One region of the Actinoplanes sp. NPDC023936 genome, then DNA from elsewhere that is predicted to be linked to it. Evidence: riboswitches for the same ligand, from Rfam matches in the RefSeq annotation. Region 1 holds a riboswitch; each other region holds the start of a gene.
What was found. Region 1 has a riboswitch for cyclic di-AMP ahead of AB0F72_RS23725 (NlpC/P60 family protein). Riboswitches for the same ligand answer to the same signal wherever they lie in the genome.

Region 1 (7,222 bases):
GCTGGGCCACACCGGGACGCTGGCCTACGCCGACTTCCCGGTCGCCGACCCGGCCCAGCTGGTCGCCGACTCGATCACCTACCCGGTGCAGGTCAACGGCAAGGTGCGCGGCCGGGTCGAGGTGTCGCCGGACACCGCTGAGGCGGAGGTCCGCTCGGCCGCGCTGGCCGCCGTCGCGGAGGCGCTGGCCGGCCGGGAGCCGAAGAAGGTCATCGTGGTGAAGGGCCGCCTGGTCTCGGTCGTCGTCTGACAGCTGTTGTGCAGCACGGCTCGTCGCGCTTCGGCGCGGCGGGCCGTTTGCTTCGATGCCCGGGGAACGGGGCTGGATCGCGCGACGCTGAATCGGCGGATGCTCTTGGAACGCGCGCCGCTGAGCGTGCCGGGGGCGGCCTCCCGGCTGAAGAGGCCGCCGCGGGTTCCACCCTGCGAACCAGCTGGTCCGGCTGGCGCGCAGGGTTCACGAATCGGGCGCTCGGGAGCACTGACCCTGTTGGCTGATGCCCGCCGCCCGGTAGTGCGCCGATGCGGCCGCACCCGGTAGTGCGCCGATGCGGCCGCGCGTCACGGTCGGTCGCCGCTGACCGTGGAGCGCTGGGGGTTTGCGTCATTCTGCAGGGCCTGGGGCGTCCGCGGGTTTCCGTGCAGCGCGGGGTTGACCGCGGATGCCGGCACGCTGGGTGACGACGGTTCGCGCTGATAGGCGGCGTCCCGGCCCTGGTCGTCGGCTGGCCCCCCGCAGCGGCGATGAACCCTGCCCCCGGCAACGTTGACGCGTCCGGAGCACTCACAACCAGCCGGGCCAGCTGGTCGTGAGTGCTGTTCTCGGGTGGTGTGGATCGTGGAAGGGCGTGGTCCGGCTGGCGCTCAGTGCTGCTCCGGCGAGCCGGCGAGGACACTGGCAGCCAGCCGGGCACGACGAGCTGGTCACCAGCGTTGCCGGCTACCTGTCTGGAGAGCACTGAGCGCCAGCCCGCCCGGACCGCTCCACGATCGACAACCGGGCGGCGCCACCTCACGTCCCTACCGGGCGACGGTTCGTCGATCAGCCGGCAAGGTCAGTGCTGTGCGCACGAACCTGCGACGCGGGCGCTGACCGTCACCACCCGCGGGACCCCTGTGGGTGGCACGGCGGGGCCCTGCGGGGTGAGGGGACGCGGGGCCCTCCGGGGTGAGGGGACGCCGGGGCCCGCCGGGGCCCTTCGGGGTGAGGGGGCGCCGGGGCCGGCGGTGGCGGGCGCCGGCGGAAGGGGCCGTCAGGTGGCGATAGCCCGGGGACGGTGGGGTGCGGTTGGGGAGTTGTGGCGCGTAATGAGAAGGAAAGCCGCCGGCGGAACGCCTCAGCCCGGCCAACCGGTGGGTGACCGGGGCCGGGCCGTGAGAGAGACGCGGGGGCGGGCGAAAAAGGCGCTCGATCAGGCCGGGACGGCAGCGGCGGCTGTGGCGGCGCGGCGGGAGGTGTAGCGCCAGCGGAGGACGATCGCGGTGGAGATGGCGAAGCCGATCGCCGCGGGGGCGAGGGTTGCCGCGTTCATCTCGCCCGGGGCGGCCACCGCGGCGCCGATCACGGCGTAGGTGACAGTCGACGGGATGGCGGCGATCGTGGTGCCGAGGAGGTAGCGCTTGCGGCAGACGCTTGTGGTGCCGTAGGCGTAGCCGACCAGGCCGAACGGGGCGAGCGGGAGGAAACGGACCAGCAGGACGGCGGAGAGGCCTCGGCGGTTGAGCCAGCCGTCCAGACGGTCCAGTCTGCTGCCGGCGCGGGCCTTCAGGGCGCCGCGGCCGGCCCAGCGGCCCGCGTAGTACGTGGCCGTCGCCGCGATGATCGCTGCGGCCAGGGCGGCGAGGGCGCCCGTGGCGGCGCCCAGCAGGAGGCCGCAGAGCAGGGTGATCGCGGTGCGCGGGACCAGCACCGAGAGGAGCAGGCCGCCGATCACCGCGACGGCGGCGGGGGCGGCCGCGCCGAGGGATTCGACGCTGGCGCCGATCTCCCGCAGCGGGAGCGTGGCGGCCGCGACCGCGAGGGCGCCCACCACGCCGCCGAGCATGCCGAACCGGATGAGACGACGCTTCCACGTGATCGGAGGGGCGTCCTGAGGGTCCGCGGAGTTCTGAACTGCGCCCCGCGGGGCGATCAGGATGTCGGTCATGCAGGCCTACCGCCCCAACTGTCGTCGATTCCGTAAAAAATCAAACGGCGCTTGCAGCTTCCAGCCGCTCCTGGCGTAGCCGGTCGGCCCACGTGTCGTCCAGGGGCGCAAGCCTATCCGCGCCGGTTGACCAGCGCAGTAGCAGATCGGCTATAGCTGGGTTGCGAGCGAGCGCCGGGCCGTGCGAGTACGTCCCGAGGATCTTGCCGGCCCACGCGCCCTCGGTCTGGCCGTCGTTGCCGACGCCCGCGGTGACGCGGGCGAGCGGGGCCGCGTGCGCACCGAGGTGGGTGCGCCCGCCGTGGTTCTCGAAGCCGGTCAGCGGGGGCAGACCGAGTCGCGAGTCGATGTCACCGCGCAGCTCTCCGACCGCCCGGGTGACACCCCGGTCCGAGGTTATGTCGAGCAAACCGAGACCCGAGCACTTCGCCCCTTTTGCGAAGAAAGAGTGCCCGAAAAGTTGATAACCGGCACAGATCGCCAGGACGGCGGCGCCCTGGTTGACGGCCCGGTGCAGGCCGCCGTCGGTGAGCAGGCGCTGCGCGGCGAGAGCCTGCGGGCCGTCCTCGCCGCCACCGATCAGATAGATGTCGGCCGAGGTCGGCATCTGCTGGTCGGAACGGACCTCGTAGGTCTCCACCGGGATGCCGCGGGCGGCCGCCCGGTGGGCCAGGATCGACAGGTTGCCCCGGTCGCCGTAGGTCGACAGCAGATCGGGGTAGATCCACACGATCCGGAGGCTCTCAGTTGACACGGTCCAACTCCGCTCGGATGTCCTGGAACGCCGTGTAGTTGGCGATCACTTCGAGTCGGCCGGGCGGAACGGCCCGCAGCGCCTCGTCGAAACTCTGTACGTGCCGGAACGGCACCTGGTTCACCTGGAGCCGGACGGCCAGGTCGTAGGCGCGGTCGCCGGTGATCAGCACCGGGCGGTTGCGCAGTGGTGAGAAGTCGACGTCGTACAGCCACGAGGTGTCGAAGCCGTCGGGGTCGCGGGCGTTGATGGAGAGCAGTGTCGGCGCGTGCTCCGCCATGTCGAACGCCTCCAGCCAGCTGGCCGGGTTCTTGGCGAGCAGCAGCCGGATGTTGCGGCCGTCCCGGTCGACCTGCGCGTACCGCCCGGCGATCGACGTCACCCGGGAGAGCCGGGGCAGCGCCTCTATCGGGCGCACCCCGAACTCGGCGGCGACGGCGAGCGCGGTGGCCGCGTTGCCGATGTTCACCTTGCCGGGAAGCTGAAGTTTCACCAGGTGCCAGTCGCCGCGCGGGTCGATCACGCCCTCGTCCTCGACCGACCAGTGCGCGCGGGGCCGGCGCAGCGGGCAGCCGGTGCACCACCAGTCGCCGTTGGCGCGCTCGATCGGATGGCCGCTCTCCGGGCAGACGAACGAGTCGTCGAGCCAGCGCTGGCCGGCGCTGAACCAGGTCACCTGCGGGCTGCTGCTGGCGGCCCAGACGACCATCGGGTCGTCCGAGTTCGCCACGACCTTGATGTTGGGGTGGCTGGCGAGCGTGGTCTTCCACAGCTGCGCCATCATCGCCACCTCCTTCGCCCGGTCCAGCTGGTCGCGGGAGAGGTTGAGCAGGGCCACCACCTTGGGGCGGGTGGCCTCGATGACCTGGGCCAGATAGTGCTCGTCGACCTCGAGGACGGCGAACGGGGTGTGTCCCTCTTTCGCCAGCGCCGAGGTGTGGCCGGTCGGCATGTTCGCGCCGAATGAGTTCGTGGCGACCCGGCCGAGCACACCGACCGCCGCGGCGGTGAGCCGCGTCGTGGTGGTCTTGCCGTTGGTCCCGGAGACGAGCGCCACAGCCCGGCCGGACGAGAGGTGGGCCAGCAGGTCGGGGTCGATCTTGAGGCCGATCCAGCCGCCGATGACCGAGCCGTCGCCGCGTCCAGCAGCCCTGGAGAGCGCCGCGGCGGTCTTCGACGCAGTGGTCGCGACCTTGGCGATAAGAGGCATCTTCCCGTCCGTCACGCCAGCGAGGGTACCGGACCGAAAGGTTACGTCGAGTTGCCGTCCGGTCAAGATCGGATGCGACTTGTGTTTGTACCGCTCTCAACGTTTTGACATGGGTTCCGGGTTGGCGGCCGAAGAATTGTGTGTTCTGTTTCACCCGTAACCTTCGACTGATCGTGTTCGGACGACCCCAAGGGGTAATGGCATTTGTCTCCGGGCGGTAACAAACCGGACACCGACATGTGTGCCAATTACTGTGCGTGACATTTTCGGCCCTGACGATCACGCGGAAGGTCGGGTACCAAGGTTGGGCCGGGTGCAAACGCATCCGGCTCGCACCAGCCCGGCCCACGCCGAGCCCTGCCCCGAGCTGGACGGTGCGACCACCGCAACACCGGAACCACACACAAGGCATCAGGGGGCAGGGACGGGGGACCCATAACCGGCCGGTTCAGCTCCACACCGGCCTCGGGGTGAAGTCGCCTAGCGACCGGGCACACCTTCCCGCCCGAACCCGACAGCTAACCTCGCAGGCGTGCCGGAGGGATATCTCTACCGTGCACGAACACAGTTCGCGCCGTGGCAGCCGCGTGTCTCGCGGCGCCGGCACAGTCGCACTGTCTCTGGGTCTCTGCCTCTGCGCCGGGCAGCTGGTCACCGCGTCTCCCGCGGTCGCGGCCAGCACCACCCCGGTCGTCAAGGTCGCCGCTTCCGCGGCGGCCGCGAAGGTCAAGCCCAAGCTGACCGCCAAGGCCAGCACCCGGAAGCTCCCCTGGGGCTCCACCCTCAAGGTGACCGCCAAGGTCATCGACCCGCGTACCGGCAAGGTCGCCAAGGGCACGGTCCGGCTCCAGGGCCTGGTCGGCGGCAAGTGGAAGACGTGGGACACCGAGACCGTCAAGAACCAGAACGGGACGGTCACCCTCAAGTACGCCCCCAAGAACACGTACTACATCCGGACCCTCTTCACGGGCTCCGGCTTCAGCACCGCGAGCACCGGCAAGACGAAGATCACCGTCAAGGCCAGCGGCGCGAAGATCCTCGCTGAGGCGAAGAAGCACAAGGGCGCCCTGTACAAGTACGGCGCGTCGGGCCCCAAGCGCTTCGACTGCTCGGGCTACACCAAGTACGTCTACAAGAAGGCAGCCGGCAAGTCGCTGCCCCACAAGGCGAACTCGCAGCAGAAGTACGGCAAGAGCGTCAGCAAGAGCAAGAAGAAGGTCGGCGACCTGATCGTCTTCCGCAACGGGTCGTACGGCTACCACGCCGGCATCTACGCCGGTAACGGCTACATCTACGACTCGCCGCACACCGGCGCCCGGGTCGGCAAGCACAAGATCTGGAGCAAGAACTACGTCGTCCGGCGTCTCGTCGCCTGACGTCTGTAGTTGGGTGTCGCCTGTAGTTGGGTGACGTCTGTAGTAAGTAAGGAAGGACCGGCACGCGGCGTGGTGGCGCCGTAGCCGTTGATCACGCCTGTGGGGTGTGGCCCGATGATGGGTCACGCCCCACAGGCGTTTCTTTTTCGGGTACGGGTGACCCCGTTCCCCGCCGCAGACGAGCCGTTCCCGTGAGTCCGCGCGGCCGGGTGGGTGGTCCGGGCCGTCCGGCGGGTTTCGCTACCGGTGCATGGGCACGCGCTACGGGCTCGCCGGGTGATCGCCGGCGGTTCGGGCGGCCCCGGGTGGGCGAGCCGTAGCTCAGGCCTGTGATCAAGGGCCTGTTGCCTGTCGGGGCTACGGCTGGCGATGCCGGGCCGTAGCTGGGGCCTGTGATCACGGGGTTGTTGCCTGCGCGGGCTACGGCTCGCGGCGCCGGGCCGTAGCTGAGGCCTGTGATCACAGGGCTTTTACCCGCCTGGGCTACGGCTCGCGGGGGTGGGGTGGCGCGGTACCTGCGTGGGCTACGGCTCGCGGGGGTGGGGTGGCGCGATACCTGTGTGCGCTACGGCTCGGGATTTGGCGGCTCCGTTTTGCTCCACCTGGGGGGCTCACTTTTGCTCCACCTGGGGGCTCCACTTTGCTCCACCTTTGCGGTGAAGGGTGGCCTCCCACACTTTGAACAGGGAGCTTTCGGACCGGCTGGGCTCGATGTCGGAAACGAGACTCCGTCGATCATGGTTCGGCCCTCCACTTGGGGGCACCGCCTGTGAACTGGGAATACGTCCGCGAAAAGGGCTCGCGAGCGGCTCCATTCGGGTTGCAGGTGGAGGGAAGTGGAGTAGAGTGGGGCGCAGTGGCAGGACCGAGGAAATGAACCGGGACTGTCGGCCCGAGTTGACAGGCGAGACCGCTCCACCGCGAAGGAGTGCGACGCCACGGCAAGGGGGGTTGGCCGATGTTCCTCGGCACGCACACCCCGCGCCTGGACGAAAAGGGCCGGCTGATCCTCCCGGCGAAGTTCCGTGATGAGCTGGCGGGAGGTGTCGTGATCACGAAGGGGCAGGAGCGCTGTCTGTACGTGTTCCCGATGCCGGAGTTCCAGCGCATCGCCGGTCAGCTCCGTGAGGCGCCGGTGACGAACAAGGCCGCCCGGGCTTACAGCCGGGTGTTCTTCGCCAGCGCGCACGACGAGGTGCCCGACAAGCAGGGCCGGGTGACGATCCCGGCGCACTTGCGGGAGTACGCGAGTCTCGGCCGCGACCTCGTGGTGATCGGGGCGAGCACCCGGGTCGAGGTCTGGGACAAGCAGGCCTGGGACGACTACCTCACGGCGAGCGAGGAAGAGTTCGCCGACATCGAGGAGGGGGTGCTGCCCGGCGGACTGTAAGGCGTGGCACCTCGGTGGCCGCAACGCGGCCCGGACGCCACTGCCGCCGTACTGCGAGATCTCCAGCCGCTCCCGCTCCTGGCGCCTCTTCCCCGGCGCCAGGCGCGTGTCCGGGGCCGGCCGTCCCGCTATGGGACAGCCCGGCACGGGACACGAGCGGATGGGGATCTGGCGGTACGGACGGGCGGCCGGGCCGGTACGGCGAACGAGCAACACCTGGGTGAGACGCGAACGGGCAGGCAATGGGGGTCGTAATGGGGGAGCCGCGAGGCACACACGTGCCGGTGCTGCTCGAGCGCTGTCTTGAGTTGCTCGCTCCCGCACTGCAGTTGCCGGGCGCCGTCC
Region 2 (7,222 bases), on a different contig from region 1:
TTCTCGGGCGATGCGGTCCCGGAACGGTCGAGATCGGCCGGGGACGGCCGCGTCATGACGCCACCCGTTCGCTGGCGATGCGGCGGCGGAAGACCCAATAGGACCAGATTTGGTACGCGAGGACGCCGGGCAGCACGATCACCCCGGCGATCGTGATGAGCTTCAACGCCTCCGGGCCGGCCGCGGCGCTGATCCGGGTCAGGCTCCAGGCGTCCGACAGGGTACTGCGCAGCACCACGTCCCCGTGGACGAGGAACACCGTCACGACGGCGGCGGCCACCCCGGCGGCGACCGCCACGAACGCCGCCGCCTCGCGGGCCCGGCGGGCCAGGACACCGGCGCCGAAACTCAGCACGGCGGCGAGCAGGACGATCCGGGATCCGGTGCCGATGCCGGCGATCAGGAGGGCGACCGCCCCGCCCAGGCCGGCGTGCCGGGCCAGGCCGCGGGCCCGGCGGCGGACCGGGCCGGTGGTGCGCAGCGCGAGGAACGTCGCGCCGAGCAGGATCGCGGCCAGCAGCGCGCCGAGCGCGCCGAGCCCGGCGGCCGGGGTGAGCAGCGGGTCGAGGCTGCGGGACAGGCCGGTGCCGGTGACCTCGCCGTCGGCGCCCAGGGCGAGGCCGTGCACGAAGATCCCGAGGACGGCGCCCCAGAGCAGCACGATGCCGGTGGACGACCCGGCCAGCAGCAGGTCGGCGCGGCGGCGCCAGGCAGGCGAGTCGTGTTTGCCGCGGAACTCCAGGGCGACGCCGCGGATCGCCAGCATCAGCAGGATCAGCACCATCGGCAGGTAGAGGGCGGAGAGCAGGGCGGCGTACCAGGCCGGGAAGGCGGCGAACGTGACGCCGATCGCGGCGACCAGCCAGACCTCGTTGCCGTCCCAGAACGGGCCGATGGTACGGATCGCCGCGCCCCGCTCGTGCTCGTCGCGCCCGAGGACCGGGGTGAGGATGCCGACCCCGAAGTCGAAGCCCTCGAGGACGAAGTAGAGCACCCAGGCGAGGACGAGAACCGCGAACCAGAAGGTGATCATGATGGGAATCTCCTAGTAGGCCGGAACCGATTCACGCTCGGGCGCGGACTCGATCTTGTCCGGTGCGAGCGGCTTGCGCGAGAGGTGCACGACCAGCCGCCACCAGACGATCGCCAGGAGCCCGTAGACGAGCGTGAACCCGGCCAGCGAGGCGATCACTTCGGCGCTGGTCAGCCCGGGCGAGATGCCGTCGGAGACCTTGGAGATGCCGAAGGCGAGCCAGGGCTGGCGAGCGGTCTCGGTGAAGATCCAGCCGAACGTGTTGGCGGCCGCCGGCAGCAGCGGCGCGAGCCAGATGAACCGCCGCAGCAGCGCCGGCGTGCCGCGGCCCGGCTGCAGGAACGCCGGCAGGAAGCGGACCCGGAACGCGTACGACGACCAGAGGTGGAACGCGGCCACCGCCATCGCGAGGATGCCCGCGCCCATCATCAGCCGGAACGTCCAGAACGCCACCGGGATCATCGGCACGTAGCTGCCCGGCCCGTACTGCGCCACGTAGGCGGCCTGGAGGTCGTCGATGCCCTGCACCGTCCCGTTGAACGAGCCGGTGCCGAGGAAGGAGAGCAGCTTGGGCACCTCGATGCTGAAGAACGGCCGATCGTGGCCGAGCTCCCCGATGGCGAAGATGGAGAACGGCGCGCCGGTGGTCGTCTCGTACAGGGCTTCCGCCGCCGCCATCTTCATCGGCTGCACGGCCGTCATCACCTTGCCGAGGTGGTCACCGCTGATCACCGTCCCGAGCCCGCCGACCAGCATGATCCAGGCGCCGAGCCGGGAGAGGGTCTCGAACGAACGGTCGGCCTTGAGCCGCCACACCCCGATCGCCAGCAGCAGCCCGCCGCCGGCCATCGCGGCGCCGGCCATGGTGTGCGGGAACGCGGCCAGGACCACCTCGTTGGTGAGCAGCTCGGTGAAGCTGGTCAGATGAGCGCGACCGGTCTCCGGGTCCAGCGCGTACGCCACCGGGTTCTGCATGAACGAGTTGGCGGCCAGGATGATGTACGCCGACAGCAGCGTCCCCACCGCGACGATCACGATCGTGGCGGCGTGCACGCGGCGGGGCAGCCGGTCCCAGCCGAAGTACCACAGCGCCAGGAACGTCGCCTCCAGGAAGAACGCGAGCATCCCCTCGATGGCGAGGGTGGGACCGAAGACGTCGCCGTAGAAGCGGGCGAACGCGCTCCATCCGAGCCCGAACTGGAACTCCTGGACCAGGCCGGTGACCACGCCGACGGCGAAGGTGGCGATCAGCAGCTTGCCGACGAACTTCGTCAGATGCAGGTATTTCTCCCGAGACGTCCGCATCCAGGCCAGCTGCAGCCCCGCTGCGGTCGCGGCCAGGCAGATCGACAGCGGCACGAACAGGTAGTGGTAGATCGTGACGACCGCGAACTGCAGCCGGGTCAGGTCAAGCACGTCCACGGGTTCCCCCAACGTAGTACGACGCTTCGTAGTAGATACTACGTCGTGTAGTACGACAACCTGACGTAGGCCTCCCGTAGGATGGAACACATGGCGCCGCTCTCGAAGAACCCGCTTTCGAAGACCTCGCTTTCGAAGACCTCGCTCTCGAAGAACCTGGGCGACCTCGAGCGTGAGGTCATGACGAAGCTCTGGGACGCGCCGGAGCCGCTGACCGTCCGCCAGGTGCACGAGCTGCTCAGCCGTGACCGCGACCTGGCGTACACCACGGTCATGACAGTGCTCGACCGGCTCGCCAAGAAAGGCCTGGTCACCCAGCAGAAAGCGGACCGCGCCTACCGCTACGCCCCGGCGCAGACCCGCGAGGAGATGACCGCCGGCCTGATGTTCGACGCGCTCAGCGCCACCCCGGACCGGGACGCCGCGCTGGCGTACTTCATGGGTCAGCTCCCGCCGGAGGCGCTGGCCGCGGCGATCAAAGCGGCAGCCGACCGGAAACCGTGACAGCGCTGCTGCTGGGCGCGCTGGGTCTGACCCTCTCGCTGATCGCGCCCGGCATCCTGGCCAGGGCGAAGTGGCCGGACCGGGCCCCCGTCGCCGGCGTCCTGCTCTGGCAGGCGCTCACCCTGACCGCGGTGCTCTGCGCGCTCGGGGTGGTGCTCGCCGCCCCGGAGGAGGTGACCCGGGCGGCCGGCGCGCGCCATCCGGAGACGGTGGTCGCGCTCGTCCTGTCGCTCGCCATCGCCGCGACCATCGTGATCCGGCTGCTGATCTCGCTCGCCAAGGTGACCTCCCGGGCCCGTGCCCGGCGGGCCCGGCACCGGACCCTGGTGGATCTGCTGGACCGGGTGGAGCGGCGCGACGACATCAAGGGTGGCGAGGTGCGGATCCTCGACGGCGCGCTGCCGATGGCGTACTGCGTGCCCGGCCGCCAGCCGCGGGTGGTGCTCAGCGACGCGGTGCTGCAGGTTCTCGACCGGGACCAGGTGGACGCGGTGCTGGCGCACGAGCGCGCCCACCTGCGGCACCGGCACGAGCTGGTGATGGAGTCGTTCACCGCCTTCTACCAGGCGGTGCCGAAACTGCTGCGCAGCCGGGTGCCGCTCGACGCCGTACACCTGCTGCTGGAGATGGTGGCCGACGATGCCGCGCGGCGCCGCACCGGGCCGGCGCCGCTGCGGGCCGCGCTGGGTCGTCTCGCCGATGCGCTGCCGCTCGCCGAGGGGGTGCTCGCCGACGGGGCCGCGGGGGAGGCCCGCCGGCGGCGCCTGGCGCGCCTGGATCTGCCCGAGAGCCGGTCACTGACGGTCGCCGCGAGCGCCGCCGCGGCGGGTCTCCTGGTGCTACCCACAGTGATCTTGGTGGTGCCGTGGCTGGGGCGCGCGATTAACACCTGGCCCTTTTAGCCACTCTCCGTAAGGGAAATGGAGCGCACGGTTTCGCCACGCGGACGACCTTTTCTTCCGCGTTCCGTGACCGGTACGGTGGTTCCCGGTTCGGTAGCCCCCCAATCGTCCACCCGGCCGATCTGCCGAGCCGCCGCCTAAACGCCGAGTGCTTCGAGACCGAGTGCCTCGAGAGACAAAGCGCGCCGGGGACCCAGGTAGTCCCGGGGTGAAGCCGCTCCCCCCGAGCGGCCGGGCAGCTTCCCGCCCGAACCCGTCAGCTAACCCGGTCGGCGGTCGAGTGGGAAGAAAGGACAACGCACCTAAGTGAAACGGAAAGGCCTCTTACGCGGTTTGGTCTGCGTAATGGCCGCGGCCGGAATCGTTCTCACTGGTCCCGCCGTTGCCCATGCCGAGCCCACGCCGGCAAGCGTCGAGAAGCAAATCGACGAGCAGTGGAACAAGCTCGAGCCCGTCATCGAGGAGTACAACTCGGTGCACGCCAAGCTGAAGAAGCTGCGCAAGCAGCAGTCTTCGCTGGAGAAGACGCTGAAGCCACTGCAGGTGAAGGTGGATGTCGCCATGGCCCAGGTCCGGGGCATGGCCGTGGACGCGTACATGCAGGGCCCGCCGAACGCGTTCAACGCGATGGTCATCAGTGGTTCGCCGACGTCGCTGACCGAGAAGCTCGCGCTGCTCGACCAGCTGGCCCAGCACCAGACCGAGTCCATCGAGCACGTGGCGCAGCTCCGCGACAAGTACGCGGGCGACAAGGCCAAGGTGGACCAGCTCGCCTCCGAGATCGCCGTCCGGGACACGGACCTGGCGTCGAAGAAGAAGGCGATCGAGAAGGAGATCAAGGACCTCCAGAAGCTCCGGATCGAGGCCTACGGCACGGCGAACGCCGACGACGGCGCGCTGCGCACCGGCCCCTGCCCGGTCACCTACACCAACGACAAGGGTGGTCGCGCGGCCCAGCGGGCGTGCGACCTGATCGGCAAGCCCTATGTCTTCGGCTCCAACGGCCCGAACAGTTACGACTGCTCGGGTCTGACGCAGGAGGCGTGGGCGGCTGTCGGTGTTCACCTCGAGCACTACACGAAAGACCAGTGGGGCTCGACCAAGTCGGTCAGCCGGGACGAGTTGAAGCCGGGCGACCTGGTCTTCTACTACTCCGATGTGCACCACGTCGCCATCTACATCGGCGGCGGCAAGGTGGTGCACGCACCGCACACGGGCGACTACGTGCGGATGGCGACGATCGACCGCGGTCCCATCGCGGGCTATCGCCGGCCAGGTTAGGAATCGCTGACGAAGATCGCCCCTCGCCGGAGTGCGGGGGGCGATCTTCGTTTGTCCGGCCTCAACCGCGCGCTTTTCCGCCCGGCGGATCTCACCCGTGCCGCAGTACCCGCCGGGCGGCGAACTCGGCGGGGGCATAATCGCCTGTCATGAGCGACCCCTTGATCGACAGCCTCACCGCCGCGGTGCAGGCCCGTCCCGACGACCTCCCGCTGCGCCTGCACCTGGCCGAGCTGCTGGTGGCCGCGGGCCGGGGCGCGGAGGCGATCGGGCATGCCGCTCAGGTGCTCGCCCGCGAGCCGGGCAACGCCACCGCCCAGCAGCTGATGGGCCGGGCGCTCGGAACCACCCCGGCCGCTACCCCGGCGCCGCCGGCCGAAAAGCCGGCCGAGCAGCCGGTCGCGCCGCCCTCGGCCGAGCCGCAGCCCTCGGCCGAGCCGCCGGCTGCGCCGTCGCCGGCCGCCGTCGACTGGTCCGCCATGGAGCAGCAGTTCGGCGACGTCGTCCCGCCCCGGTTCACCCACACCGGCGAGCCGGACCCGGTCCGGGGCCACCAGGACCGGGTCTTCGACGTCGAGAGCTCCACGATCACGCTCGCCGACGTCGGCGGCATGGCCGACGTGAAGAAGCGCCTCGAGGTCTCGTTCCTCGGCCCGCTGCGCAACCCGAAGCTGCGGTCGCTGTTCGGCAAGAGCCTCCGCGGCGGCCTGCTGCTCTACGGCCCGCCCGGCTGCGGCAAGACGTTCCTGGCCCGGGCGGTCGCCGGTGAGATGGGCGCCGCGTTCATCTCGCTCAGCATCACCGACGTGCTGAACATGTGGGTCGGCAGCTCGGAGAAGAACCTGCACGACCTGTTCGAGTCGGCTCGCGGCCACGCGCCGTGCGTGCTGTTCCTGGACGAGATCGACGCGCTCGGCCACAAGCGCAGCCAGCTCCAGTCGTCGATGCGGACCGTGGTGAACCAGCTGCTCACCGAGCTGGACGGGGTCGAGGGCGGCAACGACGGGGTGTTCGTCCTCGCGGCCACGAACGCGCCCTGGGACGTCGACTCCGCGTTGCGGCGGCCGGGACGCCTGGACCGTACCGTGCTGGTGCTGCCGCCGGACCGCCCGGCCCGCGCCGCGATCCTGGAATTCCACCTCCGGGACCGCCCGGTAGCCGGCGTCGACCTGGACCAGGTCGCGGCGGCCACCGAGCACTACTCCGGCGCGGACCTGGCGCACCTGTGCGAGACCGCCGCGGAGTACGCGATGCGTGACTCGATCGCGTCCGGCGAGATCCGGATGATCGGCCAGGCCGACATGATGGCCGCCGCCCGCGAGGTGCGCCCGTCGACCGACGCGTGGTTCGCGACCGCCCGCAACGTGGCGATGTTCGCGAACGAGAGCGGCGAGTACGACGACCTCGCCACGTACCTCAAGAAGCGCAAGGTCAGGTGAGCGAGCTGCGGGTGAGCGAGCGTCGGGTGAGCGAGCGTCGGGTGAGCGAGCATCGGTTGATTGAGCACGGTCCCGGGACAGAAGCGCGCGTGCGGTGACGGCCGCGTCGCGGGCCCGCGCCCTGGCCGGGGTGGGCCGGCTGTCCGACGCCGAGGCCGAGGTCCGTGCCGGTCTCGCGCGGCTGCCCACCGACCCGGAGCTGCTGGCCCTGCTGGCCGGCCTGTTGCGCCTGCAGGGCCGGCGTGCCGAGGCGCTGGCAGCGGCGGACGCGGCGGTGGCGGCGGCCCCGCATCTGTCCGGCACCCACATCGAGCGGGCCGAGTGCCTGCTGATGATCCCGTCCGGAACGGAGGAGTCGTCCGAGACGTCGCCAGCATCCACGGCGTCGCCAGCATCGGGCCCGTCGACAGCGGAGTCCGACGAAACGCGCACCGCGGAGGCTCTCCGGGAGGCGCGGGAGGCGGTCCGCCTGGACCCGGCGCACCCACCGGCGTACCGCGTCCTGGCCCGTGTCCTGTCCTCCCGCCGCGAGTTCGACCAGGCGCGCGAGGCCGCCCGGCGGGCACTGGCCCTGGACCCGCACTCGGTCATCGATCTGCTCACCCTCGGTGAGATCGAGCGGCACGCCGGCCGGCGCGGGG
Region 3 (7,222 bases), on a different contig from region 1:
ATCGCCGCCACTCGCGACGGTCACCATGACTGACCCCTTCCAGCAGGGGTATGTAACCACGGTTACGGCAGGGATTCAATGATGCCCTGGTGACATCTCTTTGAATCCCGGCTGGATCCGGCCCCCGCAAAGGCCGCGGTCTGCGCGATTCTCGCCGCGACCACGGTTCGATTCAGGACGGAGAACCCAGCATCTGACCGATCATGGCGAGCGAGCGGTCGATCGTCGCGAAGCCACGCGGCAGCATGACCCGCTCGTACCTCCCCACGGCCTCGGCCAGGGAGCGTTCACCCCGGGCCGCGGCGATCAGCTCGGCAGCGAGCGTGGCGGCGTCCTGCAGCGCGGTGTTGGCGCCGACGCCGCCCGCCGGCGGCATGGTGTGCACCGCGTCGCCGAGCAGCGTGACCGGACCCGGCCGCCACGGCCCGACGGGCTCGCTGGCGCGAATGGTGATCGGGAAGAACGAGCCGGGGTCGGCGTGCGCCACCAGGGCGCGCAGGGCAGGATGCCAGTCCGCGCAGATCCCGGCGGCGAGGCGCCACAGATCGGCGGCGGGCAGGGCGAAGAGCCGCTGATCCGGTACGCCGAGCCGCGCCACGCCGGCGACGAAGGCGACCATCAGGTAGTCGCGGGCGCCGGCCGGCCGCTCCCGGAAGAACACCGGGGCGAATCCGGCGCCCTCTCCCCGGTCACCGCCGACCCAGCAGAAACCCCGGGCGAAATCGTCCGGGACGAGGGCCGCGGTGGTGTCGTCGATCGTCATCCGACCGTAGAGGCAGCGGAGTCCGACGTCGCGCAGCGCGGCATGGGGTAGCAGTCGCCGGCGGACCGCCGAGCCGGCGCCGTCGGCGCCGACAAGGACGTCGCCCTCCTCGCCGCCACCTCCGGCGAACTCCACCCGGACCCGTCCCGAACCGGTCACCGAATAGCCACTGACCGCTCGCCCGAAGCGCACCCGGTCGCCGAGGCCGGTGAGCAGTCCCTGCCGGAACGCGTTCCGGTCGACGTGGGTGACGTCGGCGCCACTGACGTCCGGGAAGGTCTGCGCCATGACCTGCTCCAGCCGCTGGGTGTAGGACGCCACGAGATCGCCGTTGACCCCGCTGGTGCGGTGGACCTCGGCCAGGGCCGGCGCCGGCAGGCAGTCGCGCAGGGCGGCGTTGCCGTCCGGGTCGATGTGCAGGCGATAGCCCTGATCACGGATCGTCGGGGTGGGGTCCCGCTCGAACACGGTGACGTCCAGGCCGCCGTGATGGAGCGCCTGGGCGAGCGCCAGTCCGCCGATGCCCGCACCGGCGACGAGGATCCGTGGCACACCCATGATCAGAACCCCTTTCCGGTCCGGGGACCGAGGTGTCCCCGGACGACCATAATCAATCACTCGATTGCTTCTGTCAAACAAACGCATGATTAGCTCAGTCACGCGCCTGTATGATCGAGGCGTGTCGTCGAATCCGCGCAGGTCACCCCAGCCGTCCGAGCGCCAGCGCGACCCGGAGCGCACCCGCCGGCGGATCCTCGAAGCGGCGGCGGCGGAGTTCGCGGCGCACGGCTACGCGGGCGCCCGGATCCGCGCCATCGCCGCCCGTGCGGGCGTCAACCAGCAGCTGGTGTCGTACTACTTCGACGGCAAAGACGGCCTCTACCAGGCCATGACGCAGCAGTGGCAGCAGCGCCAGCACGAGCTCGTGCCGCCCGGCACGCCGATGCCGGAGCAGATCCGCCGGTACGCTCTCGAGGTGCTGCGCGACCCCGAGGGGGTGCGCGTCCTCGCCTGGAGCGGCCTGCAGCACACCGGCGACGGCCCCGGCGCTCCGCCGGAGACTTTCGAGCAGAGCCTCCGGCAACTCCGGGACCTGCAGGAGTCGGGCAGGCTGCCGGCCGAGGTGGACCCGGCCTGCGTGCTGGTCATGCTGATGTCCGCCGCGATAGCGACCACCACTCTGCCGCAGGTGATCGAGAGCGTCTGCGGCGCCGATCCGCGCTCGGCGGAGTTCGTCCGGCACTACGCCGACCAGCTGGCCCTGATCAGCCGCCTGATCGGCCTGGACGCCACCGCGGAAGACCCGCCACCCATCGACGCCCGGCGGTGACCGGCGGTCACTGGCGGGCCGTGGCGACGAACCTGTTCACCTCGCCGCGCAGCACCTCGGCCAGCCGGGCCAGGCCGGCGTCCGTGCCCGGCCCGCCCTCGACGGCGTAGGCGATGCCGTCGACGAGGCCGCTCATCTCCCGGATGCTGGCGGTCACCTCCTCCAGGACCCGGATCGCGTCACCGGCCGCCTGCTGCACCGTGGTGACCTGCGCGAGAATCTCCTCGCTGGAGGCGCTGGTCTCGGTCGCCAGAGTCTTGACCTCGTTCGCGACCACGCTGAACCCCCGCCCCGCCTCACCGGCCCGGGCCGCCTCGATGGTGGCGTTGAGCGCGAGCAGCCGGGTCTGCGTGGCCACTGCGTTGATCAGGTCGACCGCCCTGCGGATCTGGTCCGACGAGGTGCGCAGCGAGCTCACCGTGGTGAGTCCCCGCTCGGCGCCGCCGACCGCCTCACGGGCGAACTCGGCGAGCCCGTTCGCCGTCGAGCCCATTTCGGTGGCGGCCGTCGCCACCTGCTCGGCGACGGTCAGCACCGCCGACTCCAGCTCGTCGGCGAGCGCGACGCGCTGCTGCGCGGCCTGCTCGACCCGCTCCGCCGACCGGGCCATCTGCGCGGTCGACGCGGCGATCTGCGCGGCCGCGCTGTGAAACGCGCCCCGCATCCCCCGGGTGAGGAACTGCCGGTGGAACCGGCCCTCGGCGGCCGCGGCCAGCGCGCCGGAGGACTCCCGGATGAAGGCGTCGGTGATGTCGAGCAGCTTGTTCAGCGCTGTCCGGGCCCGATCCGCGCCCGGCCCGCCCGGCAGCGGCCGCAGTCGCTGCTCGAAGTCCCCCGCGGCCGCCGCCTCGCACACCTGCGCGATGAGATCCAGCGGATCGACGCCCGGCTCTGTCCGCGCGACGCCCCGCCGCGTCACGACCCGCCCGCATCCGCCGCGTCACCGATACGCATACCGACATGATCTCCCGGCACGCCCCCGGGATGGGGTGGATTCCCCTGATGGCGCACCAGGTGCCGGCTCGCGAGCCATGACGGTCCCCTTTCGCTGTCCCGTCACGCTGACCACGGCCGGGACGGGCCGGGTATGCCGTGCTCGGCCACTTCCCGTCCTCGATCGTCCACGAGCGCGCATCGGAGTGGGTCGCCACCAGGAACAGATCGGCGGTCAGCGCGGAGATCACCACGTCGGGCCGGACGTCCCTGCGGCCGACGCGCTACGACGGTGCTGCGGGGATGCAAGCGACGCGCTACGACGGCGTGGCGGGGGTGCCGGCGTCGTGCCACAGCACCCCGGCCAGGACCAGGGCGGCTACGCCGATCACCACGCGCAGCGGGCGCTCCGGAGTACGCCGCACCAGCGCCGGCCCGATCCAGCTGCCGATCAGGCAGCCGGCGGCGAGCACCCCGGCCGCTGCCCAGTGGACCGGCGCGAGCACCGCGTAGAGGATCGCGGCGGCCACATTGGAGAAGCCGAGGACCAGGGTCTTCACCGCGTTGGTGATGGCGAGCGGCTCGACGGCCGCCACCGAGAGCGCGGCCAGCATCATCACGCCGGCGCCCGCGCCGAAGTAACCGCCGTAGACCGCGATTCCGAACACCGCGAGGGCCAGCGGCGGCCGCCATCCGGGGCGGACGTACCAGGCCCGCAGCGGCTCCCGGAACAGCAGCATCAGCCCGCCGGCGGCGATCAGGCCGGGCACCGCCCGTTCGAACGCGGACGACGGCGTGCCCATCAGCAGCAGCGCGCCGGCTGTCCCGCCGGTCACCCCGACCACGCCGTGCCGGGCTATCCGGCGGGCCTGCCCGTGCAGCTCCACGCGGGATCCGGCGGCCGCGCCGAACGCGGTGGAGAGCAGCGCGACGGTGTTGGTGACGTTCGCCGCGACCGGCGGGATGCCGACGGACAGCAGGGCCGGGTAGGTGACCACGGATGCCAGCCCGCCCATCGACCCGGTGAGGCCGCCACCGACGCCGCCGAGGAAGAGCAGGACGGCATGGGCGAGGCTCACGGATCCCGAGCGTACGCCGATCGCCGGCCGCCGCGATCGTGGTGAGTCGGCGTTGACCCACCGCGATCGCGGCGGCGGCACGGTCAGCGCAGCCGGAGCCGCTGACCCGGGAAGATCTGGCTCGGGCTGTCGAGCCGGTCCTTGTTGAGCTTGAAGAGGGTGCGCCAGCCACCCTTGACCTTGTACTTCTTCGCGATCGCGGCGAGCGTGTCGCCGGAGCGCACCACGTAGGTGCCCTTCTTCGACGCGGTCGCCTTCTTCGACGCCGACGACTTCGCGGACGACGCCTTCTTGTAGACGCCCGCCTTCTTGCCGCACACCGGCCAGGGCTTCAGGCCGCGCTTCTTGTAGAGCTTGGTCGCGACCTTGATCTGCTCGGCCTTCGTGGCCCGGTCAGCGGTCGGGGCGTACTTGCCGCCCCCGTTCGCCTTCCACGTGCTGCGGCTGAACTGCAAGCCACCGTAGTACCCGTTCCCGGTGTTGATGTGCCACCGGCCACCGGACTCGCATTTCGCGAGGACGTCCCAGTTGACCTGCCGGGCCGCCGATGCGGGGCTCGCCGGGGCGAGCAACGTGCCGGCTCCGACCACACCCGCGGTCACCAGACCGAGGGCAAGGCGCGTTCGTCTACCGATCCGAGACATGGATGATCCTCCACGCCTGCGAGGTGAGCTGTCGGGTTCGGACAGAGGTGCCCGGCCGTCGTTCTGCGGCTTCACCCCAAGGCGCGGTCATGCGGCGCCGGAAATCGTGGGTCCCCCGCTCCTGCCTCTCCTATCGAGTCCGCGGGCGGCGGCAGGACTCGGCGGACCGCCCGTGGTGCCCGCCATCGCGGGACGGCCCGACGGTAACCACGCCACCGGGGCAACGACCAAGCCGAAACCCCCTGATAGTGACGTTCTTCACGGTATTTGCCCGATTTGATCTTGTTCGCGCCCCGGAATAGCGGGCATTCCCGACTTCCGAGGTCCGTCATATTCGGCACAGACCACAGCGCCCGGCCGGACGATGCCGGACCGGGCGAAAAAGGGCAGTGCCGGATCGGTGGGAAACGGGTCAGTTCGCGACGAGGACGGCGACGATCGCGAGGACCGCCGGAACGGTCTGCACGAACAGGATTCTGCGGCTCGCCGTGGCCGCGCCGAAAACGCCGGCGACGGCCACGCACCCGAGGAAGAACAGCTTCGCGGCGAACCCGGTGTCCCCGCCCGCGATCAGGCCCCCGATCAGGCCGGCCGCGAGAAAGCCGTTGTAGAGGCCCTGGTTGGCGCCGAGCACCCGGGTCTGCCGGGCGAACTCCTCGGTCAGCCCGAACGCCTTGCGCCCCCGCGGCCGCGTCCACAGGAACATCTCCAGGACGAGGATGTAGACGTGGATCAGCGCAACCAGCGCCACCAGCAGGTTCGCTAAGATGATCATGGCGACACCCTAGCTTGGGAGGCGCGTGCGTATGGTGTCCGCCATGAGCATCGACGAGAAACCGGGCGAAGCGGCGCGGGCCTCCGGAGCGTTCGCGGTCGTCATCGGTCTCTTGATCGCCGCATTCGGATTCCTCACCGACCACGTGCCCACTCGTGGCTATTACTTCGCCGGCCTCCTGGTGCTGGCCGGCAGCGCCGTGCGGATCGAGGCGGCCCTCAAACACCGGACCGATCCGGTACGGGTTGAGCAGCAGCCCTGATCGACCGGCGGCCCGATCAGCTCGCGGCCAGCAGGGACGCCAGGGCGTGCGGCCGTGAGAACATCGGCCAGTGACCGGCCGGGAGCTCGTGGAACGTCCAGCCGTCGCCGCTCATCAGGGCGAACGCCGGGACCGTTGCGGCCAGCCCGCGCAGCTGGCCCGCGGAGAACGAGCACAGGATCGCGGTTCGCGGCAAGGCCTGCCACGCCCCGCCGTGCCGCAGCGGCTCGGTGGCCGCGCCGACCGGCTGCGCCCGCCCGCGCTCGCGGACGACCGCCCAGTCGAAACCCTGCGCGGACGGCGGCGCCTCGGCCGGGACCGGGATCATGCCGTCGGCGGCGTCCGGCGGTGAACCGTCGAATTCGGACTGGGACATGCCGTCCGGCAGCGGGCCGGTGTCGACGTAGACGAGGCGGGCCACCCGGTCCGGCAACCGATCCGCCGCCGCTGTGATCACCGCCCCGGCGTAGCTGTGCCCGACCAGGACCACGTCGCGCAGCCCGTCCAGCAGGCCGGCGACCTGGTCGGCGTGATCGGAGGCCGTGACACCCCGGTCCAGCGCGAGCGAGACCTGGTGCACGTCATGTCCCGCGGCGCGCAGCGGCGCCGCCACCTCGTCCCACGCCCAGCCGCCCAACCAGAACCCCGGTACCAGCACGTATGTCGTCATGTCCGAAACGCTAGGCTCAATACCGGGCGGATTCGGCCCGGTATAAGGTGTGGCGCATGCCACAGTCACTCGGACGCGTTCTCGGCCTGCTCGAACTGCTGCAGGCCCACCCGGGCGGGCAGACCGTCGGGCGGCTCGCCGAGCGGCTCGGTGTCGACGAGCGGACCGTCCGGCGCTACGCGTTGCACCTCGCCGAGCTGGGCATCCCGGTCGAGGGCCGGCGCGGGCGGTACGGCGGTTACACCCTCGCTCCCGGATACCGGCTGCCGCCGCTGATGCTCACCGACGACGAGGCCGTCGCCGTGCTGCTCGGGCTGGTCGCGGGCCGCCGGATCGGGCTGTCCACGGCCGCGGCAGCCGGCGAGACAGCGCTCGCGAAGATCCGGCGGGTGCTGCCGGCGGCGCTCCGCGCCCGCACCGACGCGATGCTCGGCACCCTCGGCTTCGCCGCCGGCCGCCCCGCGCCCGCACCGGCGACCGCGACCGCGACGCTGCTCGCCCTGGCCGGGGCCGCCCACGACCGGCGGCCGGTCGCCTTCGGCTACACCAAGCCGGGTGGCGAGCCGGAGCGGCGGCGGCTGGACCCCTACGGGCTGGTCTTCCACGGTGGCAAGTGGTTCGTCACCGGGCGCGATCACGACCGGGGCGAGGGCCGGACGTTCCGCCTCGACCGGATCGAGGCGGTCGAGATCGTCGAGGGGAGTTTCGAGGTGCCCGCCGGGTTCGACCCGGCCGCCCGGGTCGCGGCCGGGCTGGCCACCGGCGC
Region 4 (7,222 bases), on a different contig from region 1:
TTAACTGTCGCCACAGAGTCACTATAACGCTACGACGTAACGGTTGCGTTCCGCCGTTTGGTCAGCTAGCGTTCTGGCACGTCGATACGAACCCGTTCCAACGGGGACGGCGAGCGCCTGTCATGCTTGCTAGCTGTGTCCTCGAGCAAGCCACCGGAGCCCCCCGCCTCCGCCGGGCCGATTAGATCGGAGCACCACCCCATGCCAGAGACGGCGGTTGCCGAGACCGGCACCGAGCTCTCGCCCAAGGAGCTCGCTCGCCGGCACGGCCTGACGGCGTCCGGGCGGCTTCCCAGCCTCCCTGAGTACACGCGTCAGCTGTGGTCCTACCGGCACTTCATCCGGGCGCACGCCAGCGCGAAGATGACCTCCTCGCTGGGCAGCACGAAGCTCGGCACGGTGTGGCAGGTCCTCACACCGATCATCAACGCCGCGGTCTACTACCTGATCTTCGGCGTGATCATCGGGACCAGCCACGGCGTCGACAACTTCCCGGCGTACCTGTGCATCGGTGTGTTCGTGTTCCAGTTCACCCAGTCGATCGTGCAGGCCGGTCAGAACGCGATCACCGGCAACCTCGGCCTGATCCGGGCGCTGCACTTCCCGCGGGCCAGCCTGCCGCTCTCGGTCGCCCTCGTGGAGATCCGGAACTTCGTGGTGGCCCTGGTCGTGCTGATGGGCATCGTGCTCGTCACCGGCGAGCCGATCACCGTGCAGTGGCTGCTGCTGTTGCCGCTGCTGGCCCTGCAGTCGTTCTTCAACACCGGCCTGGCGATGTTCATGGCGCGGTACGGCTCCAAGAACCGCGACATCAAGCAGCTGATCCCGTTCATCATGCGCTTCTGGATGTACGGATCGGCCGTCCTCTACCCGGTGACCCTCTTCGAGGACAAGCTCGACGGCTGGCAGCTCGCTCTGGTCGAGGCGAACCCGATGCTCATCTTCATCGAGCTGTTCCGCCACGCTCTGCTGGAGAACGTCACGCTGGCCAGCACGCCGGTCGCGCTGTGGCTCCAGGCGCTGGCGTGGAGCCTGGTCGTCGGCATCGGTGGATTCGCCTACTTCTGGCGCGGAGAGAAGGGCTACGGCCGTGGCTGACAACGAACGCATCCCCACCGTCGTCGCGGACGACGCCCACATCATCTACAAGGTGTACGGCTCGGCCGCGCCGGGCACCGGCAGCCCGCTCGCCAGCTTCAAGCGCATGATCACCAACACCAAGGCGGGGAACGTCCGCGAGGTGCACGCCGTCAAGGGTGTGAGCTTCACGGCGTACCGGGGTGAGGCGATCGGTCTGATCGGCAGCAACGGCTCGGGCAAGTCGACGCTGCTGCGCGCGGTCGCCGGCCTGCTCCCGGTCGCCAAGGGCGCGATCTACGCGTCCGGCCAGCCCTCGCTGCTCGGCGTGAACGCGGCCCTGATGAACGAGCTTCCCGGCGACCGCAACGTCGAGCTGGGCTGCCTCGCGATGGGCATGTCGCCGGCCGAGGTGAAGGAGAAGAAGGACGGGATCATCGAGTTCTCCGGCATCAACGAGCGCGGCGACTTCTCGTCGCTGCCGATGCGGACGTACTCGTCCGGCATGGCCGCCCGCCTGAAGTTCTCGATCGCCGCCGCGAAGCAGCACGACGTGCTGCTGATCGACGAGGCGCTGGCGACCGGTGACGCCAAGTTCCGCCGCCGCAGTGAGCAGCGGGTGCGTGAGCTGCGCGCCCAGGCCGGCACGGTGTTCCTGGTCAGCCACAGCGAGCAGTCGATCCGGGACACCTGCGACAGGTGCATCTGGCTGGAGTCCGGCCTGATCCGGGCGGACGGCCCCACCGACGAGGTGATGCGGGAGTACGAGTCCTACATGCGCAAGTAGGACCCGTACCCCCGTGAGGTTCTGATCTTCAGCGGATCGAGAGATGCACGTGGTTGGTGTGGTCGCTGGAGGGGTCGCCACCCGCCCCGCTGTACGACTTCCAGCCACTGCTCGGCAGCCAGATCCGGCGATACCAGATCACGTAGAGCACGTCGAGCGCGTCCGCGTTGTTGATGAAGTAGTTCGCCAGGTTGTTGCCGTAGGTCCGGCTGGCGCCGGTCGCGTCCCCGCCGAAGCCGTTCTTGTCAGAGGCGAAGTCGCAGGCCCGGCCCTTCGGGTGCTCACCGCTGTTCTGCTCGCGGAAACACGCGACGTAACGGGTGAAGCCGTCCTTCTGGGCCTGCTTCAGCGCGTGCAGGGTGCGCGGGGTGAGACAGCCGCTGGTGGTCGGGTCGGGCTCGGTACAGCCGGAGCCCGAGCCGCCCGGCGCCGGATCGGCCTTGGCGCTGCCGCCGCCGTCGCTCGACGAGGAGGCCGCGGCCCCCTGGTTCGCCTTCTTGAGCGCCGTCTCGGCCTGCACCTTCTTCTTCGCCATCACGTTGACCTGCTTCTGCTGGTCCTTCACGGTGGCGTCGATGGCGAGTTTCGCCCTGCGCTGGGCGTCGAGGGTCGTCTTGAGTTCCTCGATCGCCTGGTTCTGCTCGGCCGCGACGGTCGACAGGACCTCGGCCCGGTCGATGAAGCTCCCGGTGTCGCTCGCATTGACGAGCGCGCTCATCGCGCCCATCCGGCCCGACGTGTACGCCTGTGAGGCGATCTCGTCGAGTGCCGCCTGCTGCGGGCCGACCTGGGCGTCCAGCTTCTTGAGCTCCGCCGTCAACTCGGTCTGCTTCTGCTTGGACGTCTTCAGCTTCGCCTTGGCCTCGACGTAGCCGCGGGAGGCGTCCTCCAGTTGTTCGACGAGGGACTTGGAGCCACCCTCGCCGTCGTCACCGTTGTCACCGGGGGCGGCGGTGGCCGGTGACGCCACGATCGCCAGCCCGCACACGGCGAGCAGCAGCCCCATGACGGCCGCTAATCGCCGCGCAGTCTTTCGCTGCACAGGTAATCCTTCCGTCGGCCGCCGACCGAGTTAGCTGACGGGTTCGGGACGAAGGAAATCCCTACCGCGGTTGCGGATTCACCCCGAGGGAAATGGTTCCCCGGCTCGCCGGGAGCGGCGATTAGGCGGCGGTCCCCGGGTGGGAACCGGAACCGACCATACCCACTCAATCGACAGATCGACAGTTCTCGTACGGTGCGCTATTGCGCGGACACGCGAGGTGATTTGACTACGGAAAGTCGCTGCCCGGTAACAGTTTTGCCGGTTCAGTGGTCCTGATACCGCGCCATTCCTCAGGTAAACTCGTCGCGGTCCTGCCAGGACGGCACCGCCCCCGAGGAGCCGGCAGGCCGCCGCCTAATCACCGCGAGGTGAGCCGGGGAACCAGGTCAGTGGGGTGAGTCCGCCTTCGGGTGGTAGGGATCTCTTCCGTCCCGAACCCGTCAGCTAACTCGGTCGGCGGTGACAAGGAAGGAACTGTTGATGACCGCACGTCCCCGCCGGTGGCTGCTGCTTGCCCTGGCACCGCTCGTGGCCACGACGTTGTTCGTGGCGCCGGCCACTCCGGCCTCCGCCGAACCGAGCGGCTCGTCCCCCACCGCGGAGGAGGAGGACGAGGACGCACTACTCTCCGACGTCATCGAGGCCGCCAACCGGCGCTACGTCTCGGCCAAGGCCGCCGTGACGAAGTCCACAAAGGCGCAGGCGAAGCTGAACGTCGAGATCAAGGCCGCGGAGGACCGGCGCGACAAGCTCATCCCCGAGGTGAACTCGATCGCCCGCGAGCAGTACGTGACGGGCAACCTGAGCGCGGTCGGCTTCCTGCTCGGCGCGAACTCGTCGAACGACTTCCTGCACAAGGCGATCTCCCTCGAGGAGATCAACAAGCTGCACGACGAGAAGCTGCACGAGCTCAACGAGGCGATCGCCACTGTCGCCGAGAGCAAGGCGAAACTCGACGCCGAGGTCGCGGCGCAGAAGAAGAACTCCGCGCTGATGAAGAAGCAGAAGGAATCGGCGGAGAAAGCCCTGCAACTGGTGGGTGGCGACGCGCTCACCGACGGTTTCGTGGTGGCGAAATCCCCCTCCGCCAAGGCCGCGCCGCGCAACTCCAGCGGCGGCTTCTCGCCCGAGGGCTGCACCGAGAAGGACCCGACGACCAGCGGCTGCATCACCAAGCGCACGCTGAACATGTACAAGGAAACCAAGAAGGCCGGCTTCAACCTGTTCGTCGGCTGTTACCGCCCCGGCGGGCCCTACGAGCACCCCAAGGGCCGGGCCTGTGACTGGTCGCTGCAGAAGAGCGGCTTCTCCTCGGCGCACAACGACAGGATGATGAAGTACGGCAACGACCTCATGGCGTTCCTGGTGCGTAACGCCGACGAGCTCGGGATCTACTACGTCATCTGGTACAAGAAGATCTGGTTCCCCGCGTCGGGCTGGAAGGCGTACCACGGCGTCAGTGACCACACCGACCACGTGCACGTCTCCATGCTCTGAGCATCGGAAAAGCCCCCGTCCTCATCGTGAGGACGGGGGCTTTTCTCGTTCGGCTCAGTGCACGGCGCGGCGCACCGGCGCCCGCCCGTGCGGCTGGGCCGGCGCGGATCCCACCGGGGGGGCCGGCGGGATCGGCATGGTCACCGGGCGCACCTGGGTCACCTCGGTCTCCTTGCCGTGGTGCAGAAGCGTCAGCCGGGCCGAGCCGCCACCGTTGCGCAGCGAGTAGGTCACCTCGTCCGCCGTCACGTTCACCCGCAGCCGCAGACCGCGCCAGAGCAGCGAGAACTCCAGGTTGTTGATCCGGCTGGGGAGGCGCGGCGCGAAGCTCAGCTGCCCGTTGAAGTCACGCATGCCGCCGAGACCGGCGACCAGCGAGATCCAGGTGCCGGCCAGCGACGCCACGTGCACGCCGTCCCGGGCGTTCTGGTGCAGGTCGTGCAGGTCCATCAGGGCGGCCTCGCCCAGGTAGTCGTGGGCCAGCTCCAGGTGCCCGGTCTCCGCCGCGAGAACGGCCTGGATGCACGCGGATAGGGACGAGTCGCGGACGGTCCGCGCGTCGTAGTACGCGAAGTTGCGCGCCTTCTCCTCCGGGGTGAACGCGTCGCCCCGGATGTACATCGCCATGACCAGGTCGGCCTGCTTGATGACCTGCTTGCGGTACAGGTCGAAGTACGGGAAGTTGAGCAGCAGCGGGTAGCCCTCGGGCGGGGTGTTCTCGAAGTCCCACTCCTGCAGCCGGGTGAAGCCCTCGCACTGCTGGTGGACGCCGAGCTCCTTGTCGTACGGGATGTGCACCGCGGCCGCCGCGTCCCGCCAGGACGCCGCCTCCTCGTCGTCCACACCGAGCTTGCGCGCCAGGTCCGGGTGACGCTTGCAGGCGTCGACCGCGGTCATCAGGTTCTGCTGCGCCATCAGGTTGGTGTAGATGTTGTCGTTCACCACGGCGGTGTACTCGTCCGGACCCGTCACACCGTCGATGTGGAAGCGGCCGTGCCGGTCGTGGTGACCCAGCGAACGCCACAGCCGGGCGGTCTCGACGAGCAGCTCCAGGCCGACCTCACGCTCGAAGTCGTAGTCACCGGTGGCCTGCACGTAACGGCGGACCGCGTCGGCGATGTCGGCCCCGATGTGGAAGCCGGCCGTGCCCGCCGGCCAGTACCCGGAGCACTCCTGCCCGCGGATCGTCCGCCACGGGAACGCCGCGCCCGAGAGGCCGAGCGTCTGCGCGCGCTCCCGGGCCAGGTCCAGCGTCGAGTGCCGCCAGCGCAGCACGTCGGCCGCCGCGGAGGGCTGGGTGTACGTCAGAGCCGGCAGAACGAACGTCTCGGCGTCCCAGAACGTGTGGCCGTCGTACCCCGGCCCGGTGAGGCCCTTGGAGCCGATCGGGCGCTGCTCGGCCCGCGCGCCGGCCTGCAGGGTGTGGAAGAGCCCGAACCGGACCGCCTGCTGCACCTCCGGGTCACCCTCGACCTTGACGTCCGAGTGGTCCCAGAACGCGTCCAGGTACTCCCGCTGCTGCTGGACCAGGCCCTCCCAGCCGTCCAGGCGGGCGCTGGCCAGTGCCGCGCCGACCTGGTCACGCAGGGCGGGCAGCGAGCGGATGCTGGACCACCCGTACGCCGCGAGCTTGACCACCCGCAGCTTCTGGCCGGGCTCCAGCCGGCAGGCCACGGTGGTGCGCAGCCAGTCCGGGTGGCCCTCGGTGGTGATGGCGTGCCGGCCCGGCGTCTCCACCAGGTGCTCCATGGCCGCGGCCATCCGCAGGTCGCTGGCCTTGGTACGGTGCACCAGGATGCCGCCGGCGCGCTGCTCCATCATCTCCTCGGCCTGCAGCGGCCGGTCCAGCACCGCGGCGACCCGCGGGTCCTTGCTCACCGGCGGCAGCTGCTCGTTCGCCACCAGCTCGGACTGCAGGATCAGCCGGGCCGAGCCCTCCAGGGGCTCGACCTCGTAGAGGAAGGCGACGACGGCCCGCTGTGTGAACGAGACCAGACGAACGGTGCGAACCCGGACGCCCTGACCGGACGGGGAGACCCACTCCACCACCCGCTCCAGGGTGCCGGCCCGCAGGTCCAGGCAGCGTTCGTGGGAGCGCAGCTCGCCGTAGCGCACGTCGAACGGCTCATCGTTGACGAGCAGGCGCATCAGCTTGGCGTTGGTGACGTTCACCATCGTCTGGCCGGACTCGGGGAACCCGTACCCGCCCTCGGCGTGCGGCAGCGGACGCAGCTCGTAGAACGAGTTCAGGTAGCTGCCGGGCAGGCCGTGCGGCTCGCCCTCGTCCAGGTTTCCGCGTATCCCGATGTGGCCGTTGGAGAGCGCGAACACCGACTCGGACTGGGCCAGCAGCTCCAGGTCCAGCCGGGTCTCCCGGATATGCCATGGGTCGACGGGATAGGCCCGTTCACGGATCACGGTCGTGCCTCTCGAGGTCTTCAGAAATTCGAGTCAGATTTACGAAAGGAGAAATTTCAGAGGAGCTCGGCGAGGTCGGTCACGACCACGTCCGCGCCGTTGCTGCGCAGAGCCTCGGCCTGGCCAACCCGGTCGACGCCGATGACGATGCCGAAGCCGCCGGCCCGGCCCGCCGCCACCCCGGCCAGCGCGTCCTCGTAGACGGCACAGTGCTCCGGGTCCGCGCCCAGCAGCTTCGCCGCGTACCGGAAGGTGTCCGGCGCCGGCTTGCCCGGCAGGCCCTGCTCGCGGGCGACCAGGCCGTCCACCCGGACCTCCAGGAGGTCGGCGATGCCGGCGGCCTCCAGCACGTCCTTGCAGTTGGCGCTCGCCGAGACGACGGCGCGGCGCAGGCCGGC

Region 2: it holds a riboswitch for cyclic di-AMP, as region 1 does, so the genes downstream of both, AB0F72_RS22345 (NlpC/P60 family protein) here and AB0F72_RS23725 (NlpC/P60 family protein) in region 1, are expected to answer to the same signal.
Region 3: it holds a riboswitch for cyclic di-AMP, as region 1 does, so the genes downstream of both, AB0F72_RS31345 (transglycosylase family protein) here and AB0F72_RS23725 (NlpC/P60 family protein) in region 1, are expected to answer to the same signal.
Region 4: it holds a riboswitch for cyclic di-AMP, as region 1 does, so the genes downstream of both, AB0F72_RS13100 (hypothetical protein) here and AB0F72_RS23725 (NlpC/P60 family protein) in region 1, are expected to answer to the same signal.

Annotation. Positions count from the first base shown of each region.
Region 1 covers NZ_JBEZZR010000019.1:24,795-32,016, forward strand. Annotated here, with positions in the region: gene leuS (leucine--tRNA ligase) at 1-250, shown strand, start outside; gene AB0F72_RS23710 (VTT domain-containing protein) at 1,413-2,147, opposite strand; gene AB0F72_RS23715 (glutamine amidotransferase) at 2,188-2,901, opposite strand; gene AB0F72_RS23720 (MurT ligase domain-containing protein) at 2,891-4,111, opposite strand; cyclic di-AMP (ydaO/yuaA leader) riboswitch at 4,491-4,659, shown strand; gene AB0F72_RS23725 (NlpC/P60 family protein) at 4,699-5,487, shown strand; gene mraZ (division/cell wall cluster transcriptional repressor MraZ) at 6,446-6,877, shown strand; gene rsmH (16S rRNA (cytosine(1402)-N(4))-methyltransferase RsmH) at 7,120-7,222, shown strand, end outside.
Region 2 covers NZ_JBEZZR010000017.1:27,282-34,503, forward strand. Annotated here, with positions in the region: gene cydC (thiol reductant ABC exporter subunit CydC) at 1-56, opposite strand, end outside; gene cydB (cytochrome d ubiquinol oxidase subunit II) at 53-1,033, opposite strand; gene AB0F72_RS22330 (cytochrome ubiquinol oxidase subunit I) at 1,046-2,455, opposite strand; gene AB0F72_RS22335 (BlaI/MecI/CopY family transcriptional regulator) at 2,546-2,959, shown strand; gene AB0F72_RS22340 (M56 family metallopeptidase) at 2,956-3,861, shown strand; cyclic di-AMP (ydaO/yuaA leader) riboswitch at 4,016-4,151, shown strand; gene AB0F72_RS22345 (NlpC/P60 family protein) at 4,207-5,142, shown strand; gene AB0F72_RS22350 (AAA family ATPase) at 5,292-6,581, shown strand; gene AB0F72_RS22355 (tetratricopeptide repeat protein) at 6,676-7,222, shown strand, end outside.
Region 3 covers NZ_JBEZZR010000032.1:26,059-33,280, reverse strand. Annotated here, with positions in the region: gene AB0F72_RS31370 (Chromate resistance protein ChrB) at 1-27, opposite strand, end outside; gene AB0F72_RS31365 (NAD(P)/FAD-dependent oxidoreductase) at 173-1,321, opposite strand; gene AB0F72_RS31360 (TetR family transcriptional regulator) at 1,443-2,093, shown strand; gene AB0F72_RS31355 (methyl-accepting chemotaxis protein) at 2,101-3,012, opposite strand; gene AB0F72_RS31350 (sulfite exporter TauE/SafE family protein) at 3,344-4,105, opposite strand; gene AB0F72_RS31345 (transglycosylase family protein) at 4,189-4,707, opposite strand; cyclic di-AMP (ydaO/yuaA leader) riboswitch at 4,748-4,923, opposite strand; gene AB0F72_RS31340 (DUF1304 domain-containing protein) at 5,162-5,524, opposite strand; gene AB0F72_RS31335 (hypothetical protein) at 5,568-5,786, shown strand; gene AB0F72_RS31330 (alpha/beta fold hydrolase) at 5,803-6,456, opposite strand; gene AB0F72_RS31325 (WYL domain-containing protein) at 6,513-7,222, shown strand, end outside.
Region 4 covers NZ_JBEZZR010000007.1:205,561-212,782, reverse strand. Annotated here, with positions in the region: gene AB0F72_RS13110 (ABC transporter permease) at 202-1,098, shown strand; gene AB0F72_RS13105 (ABC transporter ATP-binding protein) at 1,091-1,864, shown strand; gene AB0F72_RS13100 (hypothetical protein) at 1,893-2,870, opposite strand; cyclic di-AMP (ydaO/yuaA leader) riboswitch at 2,910-3,044, opposite strand; cyclic di-AMP (ydaO/yuaA leader) riboswitch at 3,251-3,385, shown strand; gene AB0F72_RS13095 (hypothetical protein) at 3,390-4,406, shown strand; gene AB0F72_RS13090 (glycoside hydrolase family 65 protein) at 4,461-6,824, opposite strand; gene AB0F72_RS13085 (beta-phosphoglucomutase family hydrolase) at 6,881-7,222, opposite strand, start outside.